2 regions of the Streptomyces nodosus genome follow, and region 2 is predicted to be linked to the other one. Evidence: riboswitches for the same ligand, from Rfam matches in the RefSeq annotation. Region 2 holds a riboswitch; the other holds the start of a gene.

Region 1 (8,517 bases), 310 kb from region 2:
CACGATCGGCTCCCCCGTCGCGGCCCTGAGGAACGGCCCGTTCGGTTCGTTCGGCGTCACGGGCCCCTCCGCCAGACCGCCGTTCGGCACGGGCAGCCTGGGGATCGAGGTGGCGGACAACGCCACCACCCTCGCTCCCCCCAGCGAGAGCGTCGACTTCGGCAATGAGGTCGACTTCTTCGGCGATCGGGTGCTCGGTCTGCAGCAGGTCGGGTTCCATGTGTTCCAGACCAACGAGAACATCACCTACGGCGGTCCGGAAAACATGCCGAACATCAGGTTCGAGATCGACCCGAATGTGGCTGCTCATCCGACCGACCACTACACCTCGATGGTGTGGGTGCCGGACGCCGCCCCGGTGACGGACCGCTGGAGCCCCTACATCGACGCCACCCGGACCGGCTTCTGGTTCCTCTCGGGCGGCGAGACCGCCTGCACCCAGGCCGCCCGCTGCACCTTCGCCCAGCTGAAGGCCTCGCTCAACGACGGCGGCCCGCAGCCGGTCATCTTCAGCGCCGCCGTGAGCAAGGGCCGCGACCACATGTGGATCGGCGCCGTCGACGGTCTGCGGATCAACCAGAACATCTACGACTTCGAGGCCGACGGCGTGAAGACGCGTCGCATCCGCTGACGTCGGCGAGCATCGTTCTCCGAGTCTCCGTTCCTCGGCCGAGGGTGGTCGCCCGTGCCCCCAGCGGGTCGATCGGGCGGGCAGACCACTCCCGGCCGTCGGCGGAGTCCCCGGTCGCACGGAACCCGGCGAGAAGCGTGGCAGAGGTCGTCCCCGAGCGTGCGCTCGTCACCCGTCCCTCCGGGATCGAACACCACACAGGGGAAGCCGCCATGCAGTGCGATGCTCTCGGGATCTATCTCAACGACCATCTGGCCGGTTCCACCGCCGGACAGCTCCTCTCGCACCGCCTGGCCGAGCACCACCGTTCCTCGCCCTACGGAGGCGAACTGCGCCGGGTGGCCGACGGGATCGCGGAGGACCGGCGGACGCTTCTCGGCCTGATGGACGCCCTCGGCGTCCCCGCACGCCACCACAAGGTGTACGCCGGACGCCTCGCCGTCACCGCCCGCCTGCTCAAACTCAATGGGCGCGTGATCCGGAGGCCGGGCCTGAGCACGGTCATCGAACTGGAGACGCTGCGGCTCGGGATCGAGGGCAAGACGCTGCTGTGGCGGACGCTGCGGGAGGTGGCCCAGGACAGGGCGGAACTGGACGAGGCCCGGCTCGAGGAGCTGCTGCACCGGGCCCATGAGCAGGCCGATGTGGTCGAGTCGCTGCGCCGGCGCACGGCCTCGGCGGTCTTCCACCGGCCGCGGCGACGGACCCCCTCCGGGTAGGACCGTCGCTCCGCAGCGCCCCTCCCCTGCCGGGTTGTCTCCGGGCCGGCCGAGAGGACAATGGAGGGGGTGGCGATGAGGCTCGCCGCAACCGCACGACCGGAGCACCGACCGTGCTGATGGCCTCTCCCTGACGAACGGCTCATGGGAGGTGTCGGCGATGGAGGTCACGGTGGCGGTGACGGCGACGGCCGGTTCGCCGTTCGCCCCGCAGGACGGATCGGACGGGTACGACCTGGTGAGCGTCGGATCGATCCGGGTGACCGGATACCCGGTCGGCGCGGGCCGGGTGGACGACACCCTCACCGACGACGGTGAGCCGACCGCCGTTCTGCTCTTGATGGAGGAGCCCGCGCTGCCGGGACAGTCCGTCCGGGCTCGTCCGGTCGCCCTGGTCCATGCCCTGGTGGACGGGAGCCCACGGGCCGAGGTGCTGTGCGTACCCGCGCACGACCCGAACTTCGCCGCCTTCACCGCCCCGGGCGCGCTGCCCGCCTGGCACGCCGACGCGGACACCTTGGCCACCGTCCTGCACCGGCTCGACCCCGGTCATCACTGGCGGGTGACGGGCTGCGAGGGCCCGACTGCCGCCGAGTCGTTCCTGGCGGAGGCCCGGCACAGCTATGAGCGTCTCACCGGCTGCCTGGAGTGACCGGCGCCCACCGCCCTCGCCCTGATCGACCAGGTCTGCCCGACCGCCGCAGGCGTGCCCGCGTGATCGCCCCGTGGACCGCCCCCTCTGCCTGACCCGTCGGCCTTCCTCCGGCTCCTTCGGCCGACGAGCAGGGTCGTCGGGCCGACGGCTCCCGCTCGGACGCCGACCCTCGGCGCCAGGAGCGTCACTGAATCGTCCTAGTATCGGATCGTTTCCGTGGACGATCGTGAAAGAGAGCCGTATGACAGCCACGCCTTCCCGCCTCCAGGACGGCATCGACCGGGCCCACGGCTCCCGCCCGACCGCACGAAGCATCATGAACGCCGGATCCACGGTTCCGGCAGCGGTGGGCACATCGCTGCTGGACGACTTCTCCCTCGAGATGACGGCCAAGGACATAGCGGGACTCGAGGAGGCCCACCCCACGATCCCTCCGGGCACCCGTATCAACATCACCTTCCTCGGCAACGAGGATCTGCCGATGCGCCTGGCCGCCGCCCGCGCGGTCAAGCGGCTCGGCTTCGTACCCGTACCGCACATCTCCGCCCGGCGCCTGAAGTCCCGGGGCGAGCTGGAGCAGTTCCTGGCCGGGCTGAAGGCCGACGGCACCGCGGAGAACGTGTTCGTCGTCGGCGGCGACCCCGCCCGCGCCGAGGGACCGTACGAGGACGCGCTGGCCGTCATCCGCACCGGACTGCTGCGGCACCACGGGGTGCGTCATGCCGGGATCAGCGGCTACCCGGAGGGCCACCCGGCCATCACGGGCCCCGTGCTGTGGTCCGCACTGACGGACAAGCACGCGGCGCTGGGGAAAGAGCTGTTGGCCGGTGACGTCATCACACAGTTCGGCTTCGACGTCGACCCCGTGCTCGCCTGGGTGGAGGAGACCCGCGCGCGAGGCATGGACCTGCCGATCCGTATCGGGGTGCCCGGGCCGGCCGGGGTCAGGCGGCTCACGACGTACGCGGCCCGCTTCGGCGTCGGCACCAGTGCCGCCATCGCCCGGAAGTACGGATTCTCCCTCACCAACCTGATGGGTACGGCCGGCCCCGACCGGTTTCTGCGCGCCCTGGCCGATGGCTACGACGCCGGGCGCCACGGTGTGGTGAAGGTGCACTTCTACACGTTCGGCGGGCTGGGGGCCACCTCGGAATGGATCGCCCGGTTCCGGCAGGAGGGTTGAGACGGCATCCGCCCGGGAGGGCCCGGCGCGCCCCGGAGGAGCCGGGGCGCCGGACCGCCACGCCGTGCGGTCGGCTGGCCGCCGGGGCCGACCGGGTGCTCAGAGGCGGGGGTCCACCAGGATCTTGACGGCCGTCTCGTTGTGGTGGATCAGGGTCTCGAAGCCGTCGCTGACGAGGTCGTCCAGGCCGATGGTCCTGGTGATGAACGGCGCCAGGTCGACGCGGCCCTCCTGCACCAGCTTGATGGTCCCCGGGTGGGAGTTGACGTAGGCGATCGTGCCGCGCAGGTCGACCTCCTTGAGGACGAGCTTCTGCATGTCGATGGACGCCGGCTTGCCCCAGATGGAGATGACCGTGATGACACCGCCCGGCTTCACGGCGTCGAACAGGGTGTCGAGGACGACATTGACGGAGGTGGCCTCGAACGCGACGTCCGCGCCCTTGCCGCCGGTCAGACGCCGGACCTCTGCGGCGACATCGGTGACGGAGGGGTCGATGACATGGTCGGCGACCTTGGTGTCCAGGGCCTTCTGCCGGCGCAGCGAGCTGAGTTCGGAGACCGCGACCTCGACGCCCATCGCCTTGAGCACCGCGCAGGTGAGCAGTCCGATGGGGCCGGCGCCGCCGACGAGGGCGAAGTCGCCGGCCTTCGCTCCCGAGCGCTGGAACGCGTGATAGCCCACCGACAGCGGCTCGATGAGGGCCGCCTGGTCCAGCGGGACGTCCCCGACCGGGTGCACCCAACGGCGCTCGACGACGATCTTCTCCGCGAGACCGCCGCCGCGGCCGCCCAGCCCGATGAAGTTCATGTCGGGTGAGAGATGGTAGGTCGGGTTGTTCTCGCCGGTGTCGACCTCGGGGCGCAGGATGTAGGGCTCGACGACGACGCGGTCACCCGGCTTCAGGTCCTCGACGCCCTCGCCCACCGCGTACACGACACCGGACATCTCGTGGCCCAGCGTCACCGGGGCGGACTCGCCCGAGACGGGGTGCGGATGGCCGGCCGGCGGGACGAAGATCGGTCCGTCGAGGTACTCGTGCAGGTCGGTGCCGCATATACCGCAGTACGCGACGTCGATGCCCACCGTGCCCGGCTGGACCGTGGGTTCCTGGATGTCCTCGACACGGATGTCACCCCGGTCGTAGTAGCGTGCAGCCTTCACTTTGAGCCGACCCCTTCGCCTGTTGACGCCCGCATTTGCGTTGATTTCTTCCGTCGCGCGAGGTATGTCCCTCGTGTGGCGTATTCACGGTAACAGGACGATCCGGGCATCCGCGTCGGCCCTCCGGCCCCACGTGAGGGGGCCGGATGGGCCGGGCCTTCCGGCCGGCTGGCAGGCTGCCGGGTGTGACAGCGCATGAAGCAGTGCACGCGCCGGCGATCACACAGATCAGCCGGGCCCAGGACGCCACAGCGGCCATCAGGCGGGAACTCACCGACTGCTGGACGGCGGTCATCAACGACGGTGGGGCGGTGGTCCCCATGGACTGCCCCCTGCCTCCGGTGACCGCTCCGGTGCTCGAACCGGCGATGGAACGGATCGTGCGGGGTCTTTCCCCGCAGCGGAGCAGGCTCCTGCTGGCGACCGTCGACGGCGCGCTGGCGGGCTGGCTGTTGCTGCGCCGCGAGCAGCATCCCCTGGTGGCGCACTGCGGGGTGGTGAACCACGTCCAGACACACCTCCGCTTCCGGGGCCTGGGCATCGGCGCCGCGCTGATGCGGCACACCACGGTCGTCGCACGCGAGGAGATGGGCCTGGAACGACTGCAGCTCAGCGCGAGAAGCGGTCTGGGCCTCGAGGACTTCTACCGCAAGGCCGGCTGGACCGAGGTCGGCCGGTGGCCGGGGGCGCTGCGGGTGGCGCCCGGCGACGATCGTGACGACATCATGATGACCCTGACCCTGTGAAGCCCCCGTGAAGCCCTGCCCCGCCGTGTGAAGTCATGGCCGTCCGACGGCAGTTGCTCCAGGCGCGTCCCCCTTGACCGCCACCAGCACGGCACTGTCGCCGAACTGCCAGACCGGTGTGACATGGCCGAACCCCGCCCGGCGCAGCAACTCGGCGTGGCGGCCCGCGGCCAGATGGCCGTCGCAGCCGCTTCCACCGAGGGCCGCCAGACGCCGCTCACGCTCATGGAACAGATCGGCCAGTTCCGGGTCCCGGGCCGCCGCGTCCCACCAGGACCGCCAGTCCTCGTGGGCGTGGCCGCCGGTCCGCTCCGCCCGTCGGCGGCCCACATACGCGGTGAGGTCCGCGGACGGTGCTCCGTCCGGCGGGAAGTGGTCGCCGTTGACCAGGACGCCGCCGGGGCGCAGCAGTCCGGCGAGACAGCGGTAGGTGCGCAGCAGCACCGGTTCGGACAGATAGTGCAGGGCGGTCGTGGAGACGGCGGCGTCCAGGGGGCGTTCCAGCCGGAGGGCGTCGGCCCAGCCCTCCTCACCGATGACGGTGTCGACATAGCGGGCGGCGTCGGCGTGATGGGTCCGCCCCAACTCCAGCAGCAGGGGGTCCATGTCGGCGGCGACGATCTCCGCGGACGGAATGCGGTCGGCGAGCCTGGCCGCCAGGGAGCCGGGGCCACAGCCCAGGTCGAGCAGGTGCGGCCGGGAACGGCCGGCCGTGATGTGCTCGACGACGTCCGCGATCACGGTGAACCGCTCCTCACGGTCCACCGCGTACCGCTCCTGCTGCCGTTCCCAGCGTTCCACCCACGCCCTGGCGGTTCCCATGCTCACACCCATACCCCGCGACACCTCTTCCGTCTCTCGGCTGTCCGTCGACATCACGAATCTACAGCTGGAAACGGTTTTCATTTACCACGCAGGCCGGCTCAGGCCGGCTCAGGCCGGCTCAGGTCAGCGATGCGAGGACGGTCAGCAGTCGGTCGATCTCCTCCTCCGTGTTGTACACATGCAGGCTCACCCGCACCGATCCGTCCCGCTCCCCCGCACCGGCCTGGCAGAGGCTGTCGGCCCGCACCATGAAGCCGTGGCTGTACAGGATGAACCCCAGGTCGTCCGAGGGGATGTCACGGTGCCGGAAGGTGACGATGCCGTGCCGACGCTGGGAGGCCGGGAGCGCGGAGTCGGCGGCCAGGCTGGAGGGGCAGCCGAGGATCTCGTACGGACCGAGGTGCCGCAGCCGGTCGGTCAGCCGGGTCGCCAGACCGGACGTCCACCGGGCGATGCGGTCGGGGCCGGCCGCATGCAGCCAGTCGAGGGCCGCCCGCAGCGACACGATGCCCACCGTGTTGGGTGTGCCCTGCCAGCCCTCCGGCCGGAACAGTGGCCCCCGGGCGTTGCGGGCCCACACCGCGCCCGTACCGGGAAGGGCCATCGCCTTGTGCCCCGAGAAGACCACGAAGTCGACGTCGAGGGCGGGGTCGTCGAGGTGGACGGGCAGATGACCGATGCTCTGCGCGGCGTCCAGGCAGATCGGGACCTCCGGACCGACCGCCTCGCGGATGCGGTGCACATTCATGTCACCGCCGTAGACGTGGTGGACATGGGTGGCGGCCACGAACCGGGTGCGCGGACCCACGAGATCGCCGAGGGCACGGTGGTCGTAGTCGCCGGAGGCCTCCTGGTACGGCAGTGCCCGTACGCGTATGTCGATGCCGCGCTCGGCCAGCAGCCGCCGGGCCTCCAGCCAGGGATCCAGTTGGGCCCGATGGTCGGCGAACGGCACCAGGATCTCGTCCCCGTCGCCGAGGTACGGGACGAGCCAGTCACGGGCGACGGTGCGCAGCCCCTCGGTGGTGCCGGAGGTGAAGTGGACGGCGGAGCGCTCCGGTTCGGGATCGCGCAGGAACTCCTTGACCCGCTCCCGGGTCGATTCCACCAAATGTGTGGTCCGGTTGGCCCAGGGATAGGTGCCCCGGCCGGCGTTGGCGTTGGACGTCGTCAGATAGGTCTGGACGGCCTCCAGTACGGCCCGCGGCTTCTGGGAGGTCGCCGCGCTGTCGAGGTACGCCAGCTCCGGATCGGCGGTGAGGATCGGGAACTGCTCCCTCAACTCCCGCTGCCAGTACGTGTCACCGTCCCGCCCCGTGCCGGGGAGCGGCTGTCCGGCGCTCATTCGCGCACCAGCGGAGCGCCCGCGTCCCGCCAGCCGACTATGCCGCCCTCCAGACTGCGGATGTCCGGGTGCCCCATCCGGGTCAGCGCGGCGGCGTAGCGCAGTGACTTCTCGCCGACGGGGCAGGCCAGCAGCACGGGCGTCCGCTTGCTGAAGGGGAGTCCGCCTCTGAGCAGGTCCTCGAACAGTTCGTCGACGATATTGACCGAACCCTCGATGTGCAGGGCGGCGTAGGCGTGCGGGCTGCGCAGATCGACCACCAGCGGCCGGGGTTCGCCCGTCGTGGTCCAGCGCAGGGCTTCGTCCACACCGATGACCCGGGCCGACTCCCGGACCTCGGCGTCGGTGAGGGCCGAGGCGGAGTGTCCCCGGCCCGCGCGGCCCAGGAGCTCCGGGCGGCGCTGGCGCACATAGCTGAGATAGCTCTCGGCCCGGTCGCACACGATGAAGACCGCCGTCCGGCGTTGCCCGGTGTCCTCCAACTCGGCGTCGGCCTGCCGCAGATGCCGTACCGCCCCCTGGTAGGCGGCGCCTCCGGTCGGCCCCGACAGCAGCCCGCAGCGCCGGATGAGGGTGATCATCCCGTCGAGGGCCTCGTGCGAGGTCACCGACTCGATGGTGTCGTAGGTCGCCGGGTCGAACAGGCCGACCTGGTGGACCTCGTCGATGGTGCGGATGCCGGGTATGAAGTCCGACTTGTGGGCGACCAGGCCGAGGACCCGCACCCGTGGGTCGTGCTCGCGCAGGGCCCGGGCGACACCGGTCGACGAACCGGCCGTGCCCACACAGGCGATGAACCAGTCCGGCACCTTCCCGTCCAGGTCCTTCACTATCTCGGGTCCGGTACCCGCCGCGTGCGCCTCGACATTGCGCGGGTTGAAGTACTGGTCGGTGTGCAGATAGGTGCTGCCGGGGTCGGAGAGCGCCTGGTGGAAGTGGGTCAGCGGATCGTCCGTGTCGGTCGGGTCGAGGCACTCGCTGCGTCCCGGGAGCTCTTCGATCTCGGCGCCGAGGAGCAGCAGCAGGTCCTTGATCTCGGGGACGCGCATCCGGTTGGTGACGCTCTTGAACTTCAGCCCGTGCATGCCGGCCAGCAGGGCGAGGGCCTTGGCCGTGTTGCCGCTGGAGAGTTCCACGACGGTCCCGTCGCCGTCGGCCGCGCCCTCCAGCAGGGGCCTGGCCATGTGCCAGGCGGGCCGGTCCTTGACGGACCCGAACGGGTTGAGCATCTCCAGCTTCGCGTAGAGGT
Region 2 (8,517 bases):
GTCCGCCCTCACCCTGGCCGACCTGCTCGATGCCCTGTCCGAGATCACGCCCCGTCAGCAGGCGGTCATCCGGCTGCGGTTCCTGGGTGAGCTGTCCATCAGCGAGACCGCCCGCACCATGGGCACCACCGACGCCGCCGTCAAGACCCTCCAGTGGCGCGCGCTCGACTCCCTCCGCAAGGTCTACACGGGGGCGGCGGCATGACGGCCACCCCCGAAGACCGCGCCGAGGCCGACATCGAGCGTGAACTGACCGAACGGCTCACCCAGTTGGCCCGCCAGTTCATCGCCGGCCTGCACGCCCACGGGCGGCTGGTGGAGACCGGCGGCGCCCAGGCCCTCAGACGGCTGCAGGAACAGCATCAGACACCGCACAGCCTCCCCGAGGCGGTTCAGGACATCCGGGACGCCCACGGGGCCGCCGACACCTTCGCGGGCCCGGCATTCCACGACACGAACGCCCCGTCCGACGCCGCCCCGCGCGGAGTGGCGGACGTACCGGTCACGGTGCCCCCGGCCCGGCAGTCCGGCATGATCGACCCGGCCGCCCGGACCGCCGCTGCGGACGACCCGCGCACCGCCGGCGACAGACAGGTCAGGGCGGTGGCCGCGGCGGCCATGCTGCAGGCCGGCAGTGCCGGCCGGCTCGAAGTGCTGCAGATCGTCCCGGACCACGACCACATCGCCGTCCATATCCGCGCCTTCTCGCTCAGCGACTGGGAATACTGGCTGGCCCTGATCGGTGCCCCGCTCGCCACACCCACCGTGCGCACCGGAGACGCCCAGACCGCCACCGGACACATCGACGGCGTCGACGTCCACCTCACCGGTCACGAGGTCCCCCGCCTCCTCGACGAAGCCGCAGAGGCCGCCCGCGAACCGTTCCACCTGGCAGGCCGTGTCTACGACCTCGCCCGCGCCCACCTCGACCGCCACGGCCAGACATGGCTCTATCTCGGTCAGCGCCAGCAGGACGACACCCCGCTGCTCGCCCTCGGCAACACCGGCGGCCCCGTCTACCCCCTCACCTCCATCATCACGACCAACGGCCCTCTCATCCCCGTCGAGACCGACCCCACCACCCCCACCCGGCCCGGCACCGAACACACCCCATGAACACCCGGCCGGAACGGGGCTCAGCCGGTGGTGAGGCCGAAGGGCAGCGCCCGGTCCTCCTCACCGATCTCGATGAGCCGGTTGTACTTGGCGACGCGTTCCCCGCGGGCGGGCGCACCGGACTTGATCTGGCCGCAGCCCGTGCCGACGGCCAGATCGGCGATGAAGGCGTCCTCGGTCTCGCCGGAGCGGTGGGAGACCATCCGGGCGTAGCCGGCCTCGCGGCAGACGCGCAACGCCTCCAGGGTCTCGGTGACGGTTCCGATCTGATTCACCTTGATCAGGGCGGAGTTGCCGACCCTTCTGTCGATCGCCTCCGTGATGACGGCCGGGTCGGTGACGAAGATGTCGTCGCCCATCACCTGCACGCGGTCGCCGAGGCGGTCGGTCAGGCGGACCCAGCCGTCCCAGTCGTCCTCGGCCAGGCCGTCCTCGATCGACCACACCGGGAAACGCTCGACGATCTCCTCATAGCGGTCGATCAGCTGATCGCTGGTCAGCTCCTCCCCCGCCACCCGATAGCGGTCACCGGCACGGAACTCACCGGCCGCGGGGTCCAGGGCGAGGGCGACACCGTCGCGGCCGGGCCGGTACCCGGCGGCGTCGATCGCCTCCACCAGGAGCTCCAGGACCTTCTCGGGGCGGTCGACCGCCGGGGCGAAGCCGCCCTCGTCGCCGAGGCCGGTGGTGTGACCGCCCGCGGACAGAAGGGCCTTGAGCCCGGTGTAGATCTCGGCTCCGGCACGGACCGCCTCGGGCAGGCCGGGGGCGCCCAGCGGGGCGAGCATGAACTCCTGGAAGTCGAGGTCGCCCGGGGCGTGGACGCCGCCGTTGACGACATTGAAGTGCGGTACGGGCAGGCGGGGTTCGGTGCCCGCGATCCGGGCGAGGTGCGCCCACAGCGGCCGTCCGGCGAGGGCGGCCTCGGCGCGTGCGACGGCGAGCGAGACGCCGACGACGGCATTGGCGCCGAGCCGGGCCTTGGTCCCGGTGCCGTCCAGCTCGATCAGGGCCCGGTCGACGTCGGCGGCCGAGGCGAACGCGCGGCCGGTGAGGGCCCGGGCGATCTCGCCGTTGACATGGCCGACCGCCGCCAGAACGCCCTGGCCGTGGTAGCGGCCCCGGTCCCCGTCCCGCAGTTCGACGGCTTCCCGGGTACCGGTGGACGCCCCGGAGGGCACACCGGCGTGTACCCGGGTTCCGTCGTCGGTGGTGAGGGTGACGGCGAGGGTCGGGCGGGCCCGGGAGTCGAGGATCTCCACGGCGTGCAGGTGGCTGATCCGCAAAGACATGATTCTCCTCGGTGTGACGGCGGTGCTCCGCGGCGTTCCGGTCTGTCCTGGCGCCGAGACCTCAGCCGTGTCCCTGGCGGCCCACCCGGCCGGGTCCCGCGCGCGGTCCGGCCGGTTCCGGCCGCGCCCGTGGGGCGGGGGTCTCGGTGACCCGGTGGCGGGATGTGCCGGCGTGCCGGGCCAGCGCACGGACGGCGCCGTGCAGGGTGCGGTACGCGCCGATCTCGCGGGCGGTGCCGGCGGGGACGGCGATCCAACTCGTGGTACGGCCGCTGTGATGCCGTCGGGCCCGGCCGAGCAACCGCCCGCCGCAGGCGACGACTTGGATGACCGGGTGGCCGGGGAACAGCGGGGTGCAGGCCAGGCCGCGCAGCGGGGCGAGCCGTCGGAGGGCCTGTTCCTCCAGGATGTGCCACTTGGCGTTGATGACGGTGAGCTGGGCGACACGGACCGCCGCCACCGCATCGTGGTCGAGGTGTGTCATGGCGCGGCCTCCTGTCCTGGCGGTCAGCCACGGACCAGCCGACGGTGGGTGACCCGGTGCGGCCGGGCCGCCTCGACGCCCAGCCGCTCGATCTTGTTGGCCTCGTAGTCGGCGAAGTTGCCCTCGAACCAGAACCAGTGGGCGTCGCCCTCCCAGGCCAGGATGTGGGTGGCGACCCGGTCCAGGAACCACCGGTCGTGCGCGGTGATCACGGCGCAGCCGGGGAAGTCGAGCAGCGCGCTCTCCAGTGAGGCCAGCGTCTCCACGTCCAGGTCGTTGGTCGGCTCGTCCAGCAGCAGAAGGTTGCCGCCCTGCTTCAGGGTCAGGGCCAGATTGAGACGGTTGCGTTCGCCGCCGGACATCACACCGACGGGCTTCTGCTGGTCGGCGCCCTTGAAGCCGAAGCCGGCGACATAGGCCCGCGAGGGCATCTCGACGTCCCCGATGCGCAGGACGTTCCGGCCGCCGGAGACCGCCTCCCACACGGACCGGGCGGGATCCAGCCCGGCGCGGTTCTGGTCGGCGTAGGAGATCCGGACGGTGTCGCCGAGCCGCAGGGTGCCCGCGTCGGGCTGTTCCTCGCCGACGATCATCCGGAACAGGGTGGTCTTGCCGACGCCGTTGGGGCCGAGGACGCCGACGATGCCGCCCCGGGGCAGGGAGAACGACAGATCCTCCATCAGGAGCCGGTCGCCGTGGCCCTTGGTGAGCCGGCCGGCCTCCAGGACCAGGCTGCCCAGGCGCGGGCCCGGAGGGATCTGGATCTCCTCGAAGTCCAGCTTCCGCCGCTCGGCGGCCTCGGCCGCCAGGTCCTCGTAGCGCTGCACCCGTGCCTTGGACCTGGCCTGACGGCCCTTGGCGCCGGAGCGCACCCAGGCCAGCTCCTCCGCCAGCCGCTTCTGCCGTTTGGCGTCCTTGCGGCCCTCCACCCGCAGCCGGGCCGCCTTGGTCGCCAGATAGGTGGAGTAGTTGCCCTCGTAGGCATAGGCGTGCCCGCGGTCGATCTCCAGGATCCGCCGGGCGACATGGTCCAGGAAGTACCGGTCGTGGGTGACCGCGACCACCGTGCCGGGGTAGTCGGCCAGATGCTGTTCCAGCCAGGCCACGGACTCGGCGTCCAGGTGGTTGGTGGGCTCGTCCAGCAGCAGGAGGTCCGGCTGGGACAGCAGCAGCCGGCACAGGGCGACCCGTCGTCGTTCGCCGCCCGAGAGTTCCGTCACGGGGGTGTCGGGCGGCGGGCAGCGCAGGGCGTCCATGGCCTGTTCCAGGCGGGAGTCCAGGTCCCAGGCTTCGGCGTGGTCCAGGGTCTCCTGCAGCGAGCCGAGTTCGTCCAGCAGTTCCTGCGTCTGCTCGCCGTCGCCGTCACCGAGACGCGCGGTGACCTCCGCGTAGCGGCGCAGCATGCTCCGGATCTCCGCGGCGCCCTGTTCGACATTGCCCTGGACACTGGTCGAGTCGTCGAGCCGGGGCTCCTGCTCCAGGATCCCGATGCCGATGCCGGGCGCTGGGAAGGCGTCCCCTTCGGTCGGCCGCTCCAGCCCCGCCATGATCCGCAGGACGGTGGACTTGCCCATGCCGTTGGGACCCACCACGCCGATCTTGGCGCCGGGCAGGAGGGCGAGGGTGACATCGTCGAGGACGGTCTTGTCGCCGTGGGCCATACGGGCCTTGCGCATCGTGTACACGTACATCCGCGGTGCCTCCACAGCCGGGCCGCCGGACAGCGGCTGTCGCTCCCAGAGGCCATCAGCACGGGATGTGCGGTCGAGGGCGAGCCTCATCGCCCACTCCCCTCCAGGGTGCTCCTCAGGAGCCGGTCCCGCCAGCGGTTCCGGCGCCGCTTTGGTGCGCCCCGCACGGCCAGCAACAGAGGTACGGCGACCAGCTGCAGCACGACCGAGAAGATCACCAGGCCGATCGCGGAGCGGTCGTAGAGCGCCCCCAGCGCAAGGCTGCCGGCGAACCAGCACACCCCGAAACCGGTGTCGAACAAGCCGAAGGCCGAGGCCCGGCGGTCGGCGGCGACCATGCCGGTGACCGCGGCCTTCACGATGGACTCCTGGGCGGCCGCGCCCAGACCCCACAGCAGCACACCGACGACCGCGAGGCGGACGCCGCCGAGGAAGACCAGCGGCGGGAAGCACGCGGTGAGCAGGGTCGCGCCCGCCACCGTCCTCAGGCCCCACCGGTCGAAGAGACGGCCGAGCAGCAGCGCCGCGACCGCCTCGCCGGCCATGGCCACCGCGTACAGCACCGGGATCCAGGCCTCGGGCATCACCCGGTCCCTGCCGAAGTGGTAGGCGATCAGCGGGTAGTCCGCGTAGGCAGCCGCGATCAGCCCCATGGCCGCCAGATAGATCCAGAAGGCCCGCGATGTGCCCCGGGGGCCGGGGACGCTCTGCTCGACGTCCAGATCCGCGGGCCGGGGACAGGTGTGCCGGGCTCTCGCCAGCACCAGCAGCGTGAGGACGGCCGGGACGGCGAGCACGGCGAAACCCCCTCGGTAGCCGCCGTGCAGGGACAGCACTCCGGCCACGACCAGCGGCCCGGCCGTCGCCCCGGCCGCGTCCAGCGCCTCCCGTACGCCGTACACGCGGCCGCGCCCCAGCTCGGCGGTGGCGTGGGCGAGCATCGCGTCCCGCGCCGGGTTGCGCAGCGCACGGCCGCTGCGTTCGGCGATCATCAGCAGGGCCGCGACCGGCCAGTTCCCGGCCAGTGCCAGCAGCGGCACCACGACCATCTGCACGGTGTAGCCGACGGCCGTGATCAGCCAGTAGCGGCCGGTGCGGTCCGCGAGCCGGCCGAAGACGAACCGCAGGGCGTAGCCGAGGAGTTCACCGCCGCCGGCGACCGTCGCGACGATCAGCCCGCCGGCGCCGAGGGAGCCGAGGAAGGGGCCTGTGATGCCGCGGGCGCCTTCGTGGGCCATGTCGGAGAACAGGCTGACGACGCCGATGAGCAGGACGAACCGCGCTGCCGTGCCGCCGGCCGGGGCAGCGGGCCACCGCCCTGCCGCGGGCCCTTCGCCGTGCTCCTTGCCGCCCACCGGACCGGCACCGTCCGGGTCAGTCCACCGGGCGCGGTGCGCGGGCGGGTTCTTCGACGACTTCTTCGACGACGTCGCGGTACAAGGACCGCACCTCCCGGCTCGGGGAAACGGCCTGTGGACGGGCCTATCGGCGACCGTCCGGCAGCAGAGGCCATCAGCACGGGATGTGCGGTCGAGGGCGAGCCTCATCGCCCACCTCCATGGTGCTCCGCGCCCCCCTGGTTCCGCCATCCGTGCGAGTTCCGCCATCCGTGCACATGGCGGCGGTGCCGGTTGCCGGGGCGCCGGAGAACGCGCGGGCAGGTCCGTCGTGCACGCCGCTCGTGTACGCCGCGCCCCGGGAGGGATCGTCGGATCACACTGGAGGTGCCGATGGGTCTCCGGCCGGGCCGGGGCAGCGAGCGGTGTATGCGGAGAGTGATGTGATGACCGAGGCTGTACAGGGCCGCATCGGCCGGCGGACCGCGTCCAGGACGCCCCGGCGCGGTGCGACGGCCCGGTGCCCATGTGCTCCGGGATCGGGGCCGGGGCGATGAACCACGCACGCTCCGGGGCCGGTCCCGATCTCTCCGGGGGACCCTCGAGGCTGCGCCTGCTGGCCGACATCAGCGTCGCCCTGGCCGGCAGCCTGGATCTCGACGCCGAGGACGCCCTGCGCCGGATGTCCCAGCGCCTGGTGCCGCAGTTCGCCGACGCCTGTGTGGTGGACCTCCTGGACGGGGACCGGGTGCGGCGCATCGCGGTCACGCACCGCGACCCGGACCGCGCCGTCCGCGCGCTGGCCGAGGGGCCGATGCCCGGGCTCGGGGACTCGGCCGACCCGCTGTCCCGGGTCCTGCGCGGTGCGGGTCCCATGACTCTCGAGGACCCGGCGCGCTCGCGGGAGCCGGGATCACTGGGTGCCGTCCAGCGGCGTCTGTACCGTGTGCTGGACGCCGGATGCGTTCTCGTGGTCCCGTTGCGGGCCCGCAGCGAGACCCTGGGGGCGCTCACCCTGATCCGCTCCCCCGGGGCGCCCTTCGAGGAGGAGGACCGGCAACTTGCCGCCGACCTCGGCCGCCGTGCCGGGCTGGCGGTGGAGAACGCCCGGCTGTACGCCTTCCAGCGCAACACCGCCGAACAGCTCCAGCGCTCCCTGCTGCCGAACCTGCGCGGCCTCCCGGGCCTCCAGTTGGCCGCCCGGTACGCCCCGGCCCGGGCGGGGGCCGAGGTCGGCGGGGACTGGTACGACGCCTTCGCGCTGCCCGACGGGTCGACCATGCTGGTGATCGGCGATGTCATGGGCCACGACCTCACGGCGGCGGTCCGCATGGGGCAGCTGCGCAACATGCTGCGGGCCCTGGCCTACGACAGCGGGGATCCCCCTGCCGGGGTGATGTGCCGGCTGGACCGCGTCATGCAGGGCATGACCTCCGTCGAGCTGGTGACGGCCGTCATCGCCCAGCTCCACGCCCCGACGGACGCCGGGCGCCCACTGTCCTGGACCAACGCCGGACACCCGCCGCCCCTGCTCATGCTGCCGGACGGCACCACCCGGCTGCTGGAGGACGGACACGCCCCGATCCTCGGTCTGGACCCGTGTCCCGCCAGGACGGACGCGAGGATCGTCGTGGAGCCCGGCGCCACCGTGCTGCTGTACACCGACGGGCTGATCGAGCGCCCCGGCGAGGACATCGGCCGTGGTCTGACCCGGCTGCGCCAGCATGCGGGCGCCCTGGCCTCCTCACCCCTGGACTCCTTCTGCGACAGCCTGCTGGTCCGGCTGCAGACCGGCTACCACGACGATGTCGCCGTGCTCGCCCTCAGGAACACCGACCCGGACAGGCCGGCCTGACGCCCCGGCGCGGGCGCGGGCCCCGTGCGGATGCCGGCCTCGCACCGGGTGTTGTCGTGCCGGGCGTCGCGACGGGGTGAACGGTGCCTGTCGGGGCCCCGGGACGCGCCCGGTCAGTCCCGCTGCGGCGTGTGCTCGCGCAGCGCCTCCTCGACCGCGTCCCGCACCCGGGCGTCCTCGCGCAGCGCCCGCCGCGCGCGGTTGCGGCGGGAGAGCAGGAACGCCCCGACGGCGGCGGCGATCAGGAGGACGAGGAACAGCAGCAGCGTCCAGGGAACGGCCCAGCCGTGTGCCGTGGCCTCGACGGGTTTGAGCGAGGTGGTGGAGCCCGAGGCGTCGGTGAGCAGCGGGGTGAGGGTCGTGGTCGCGGACAGGACGACGGCGGGCGCCACCCCGTGCACGGGGACCGTCACCTTCCAGCGCTCACCCGGCAGCAGTTCCGGCGGCGCGGCGATGGCGCCCGCCTCGGTGCGCAGCCATCCGAACGGGCCGGAGAGCGAGGCCTTCTGCTGGGCCGACAGGACGGTGTTGCCGGTGTTGTGGACGGTGTAGGTGACGGTCGCGTCGCCCTTGGCGAAGGGGTTGAACGAGCCGTCGTAGTCGACGTGCAGGTCCTCGACCGCGAGTTTCGGCTTGAGTTCACCGCTGACCCGGAGCTTGATCCGGATGCCGAGGCGCCGGTCCACATTGATGCCCTCGGCGTCGTCGGACTGCTTCAGGGAGGTGAGAATGCCGCCCACAT

What was found. A riboswitch is a leader RNA that binds a small molecule or an ion and turns the genes downstream of it on or off. The one in region 2 is predicted to bind fluoride.
Region 1: linked by a shared signal. The riboswitch ahead of CP978_RS04890 (inorganic diphosphatase) and the one ahead of CP978_RS03550 (MFS transporter) in region 2 are both predicted to bind fluoride.

The regions. Positions count from the first base shown of each region.
Region 1 covers NZ_CP023747.1:1,094,108-1,102,624, forward strand. Annotated here, with positions in the region: gene CP978_RS04880 (hypothetical protein) at 1-631, shown strand, start outside; gene CP978_RS04885 (hypothetical protein) at 769-1,350, shown strand; fluoride riboswitch at 1,413-1,486, shown strand; gene CP978_RS04890 (inorganic diphosphatase) at 1,511-2,002, shown strand; gene CP978_RS04895 (methylenetetrahydrofolate reductase) at 2,322-3,188, shown strand; gene CP978_RS04900 (2,3-butanediol dehydrogenase) at 3,288-4,352, opposite strand; gene CP978_RS04905 (GNAT family N-acetyltransferase) at 4,538-5,098, shown strand; gene CP978_RS04910 (class I SAM-dependent methyltransferase) at 5,132-5,932, opposite strand; gene CP978_RS04915 (aminotransferase class V-fold PLP-dependent enzyme) at 6,042-7,268, opposite strand; gene CP978_RS04920 (pyridoxal-phosphate dependent enzyme) at 7,265-8,517, opposite strand, start outside.
Region 2 covers NZ_CP023747.1:785,378-793,894, forward strand. Annotated here, with positions in the region: gene CP978_RS03525 (sigma-70 family RNA polymerase sigma factor) at 1-205, shown strand, start outside; gene CP978_RS03530 (BN159_2729 family protein) at 202-1,116, shown strand; gene eno (phosphopyruvate hydratase) at 1,137-2,408, opposite strand; gene CP978_RS03540 (hypothetical protein) at 2,470-2,892, opposite strand; gene ettA (energy-dependent translational throttle protein EttA) at 2,916-4,583, opposite strand; fluoride riboswitch at 4,623-4,686, opposite strand; gene CP978_RS03550 (MFS transporter) at 4,670-5,938, opposite strand; fluoride riboswitch at 6,080-6,143, opposite strand; gene CP978_RS03555 (PP2C family protein-serine/threonine phosphatase) at 6,474-7,775, shown strand; gene CP978_RS03560 (WxL protein peptidoglycan domain-containing protein) at 7,889-8,517, opposite strand, start outside.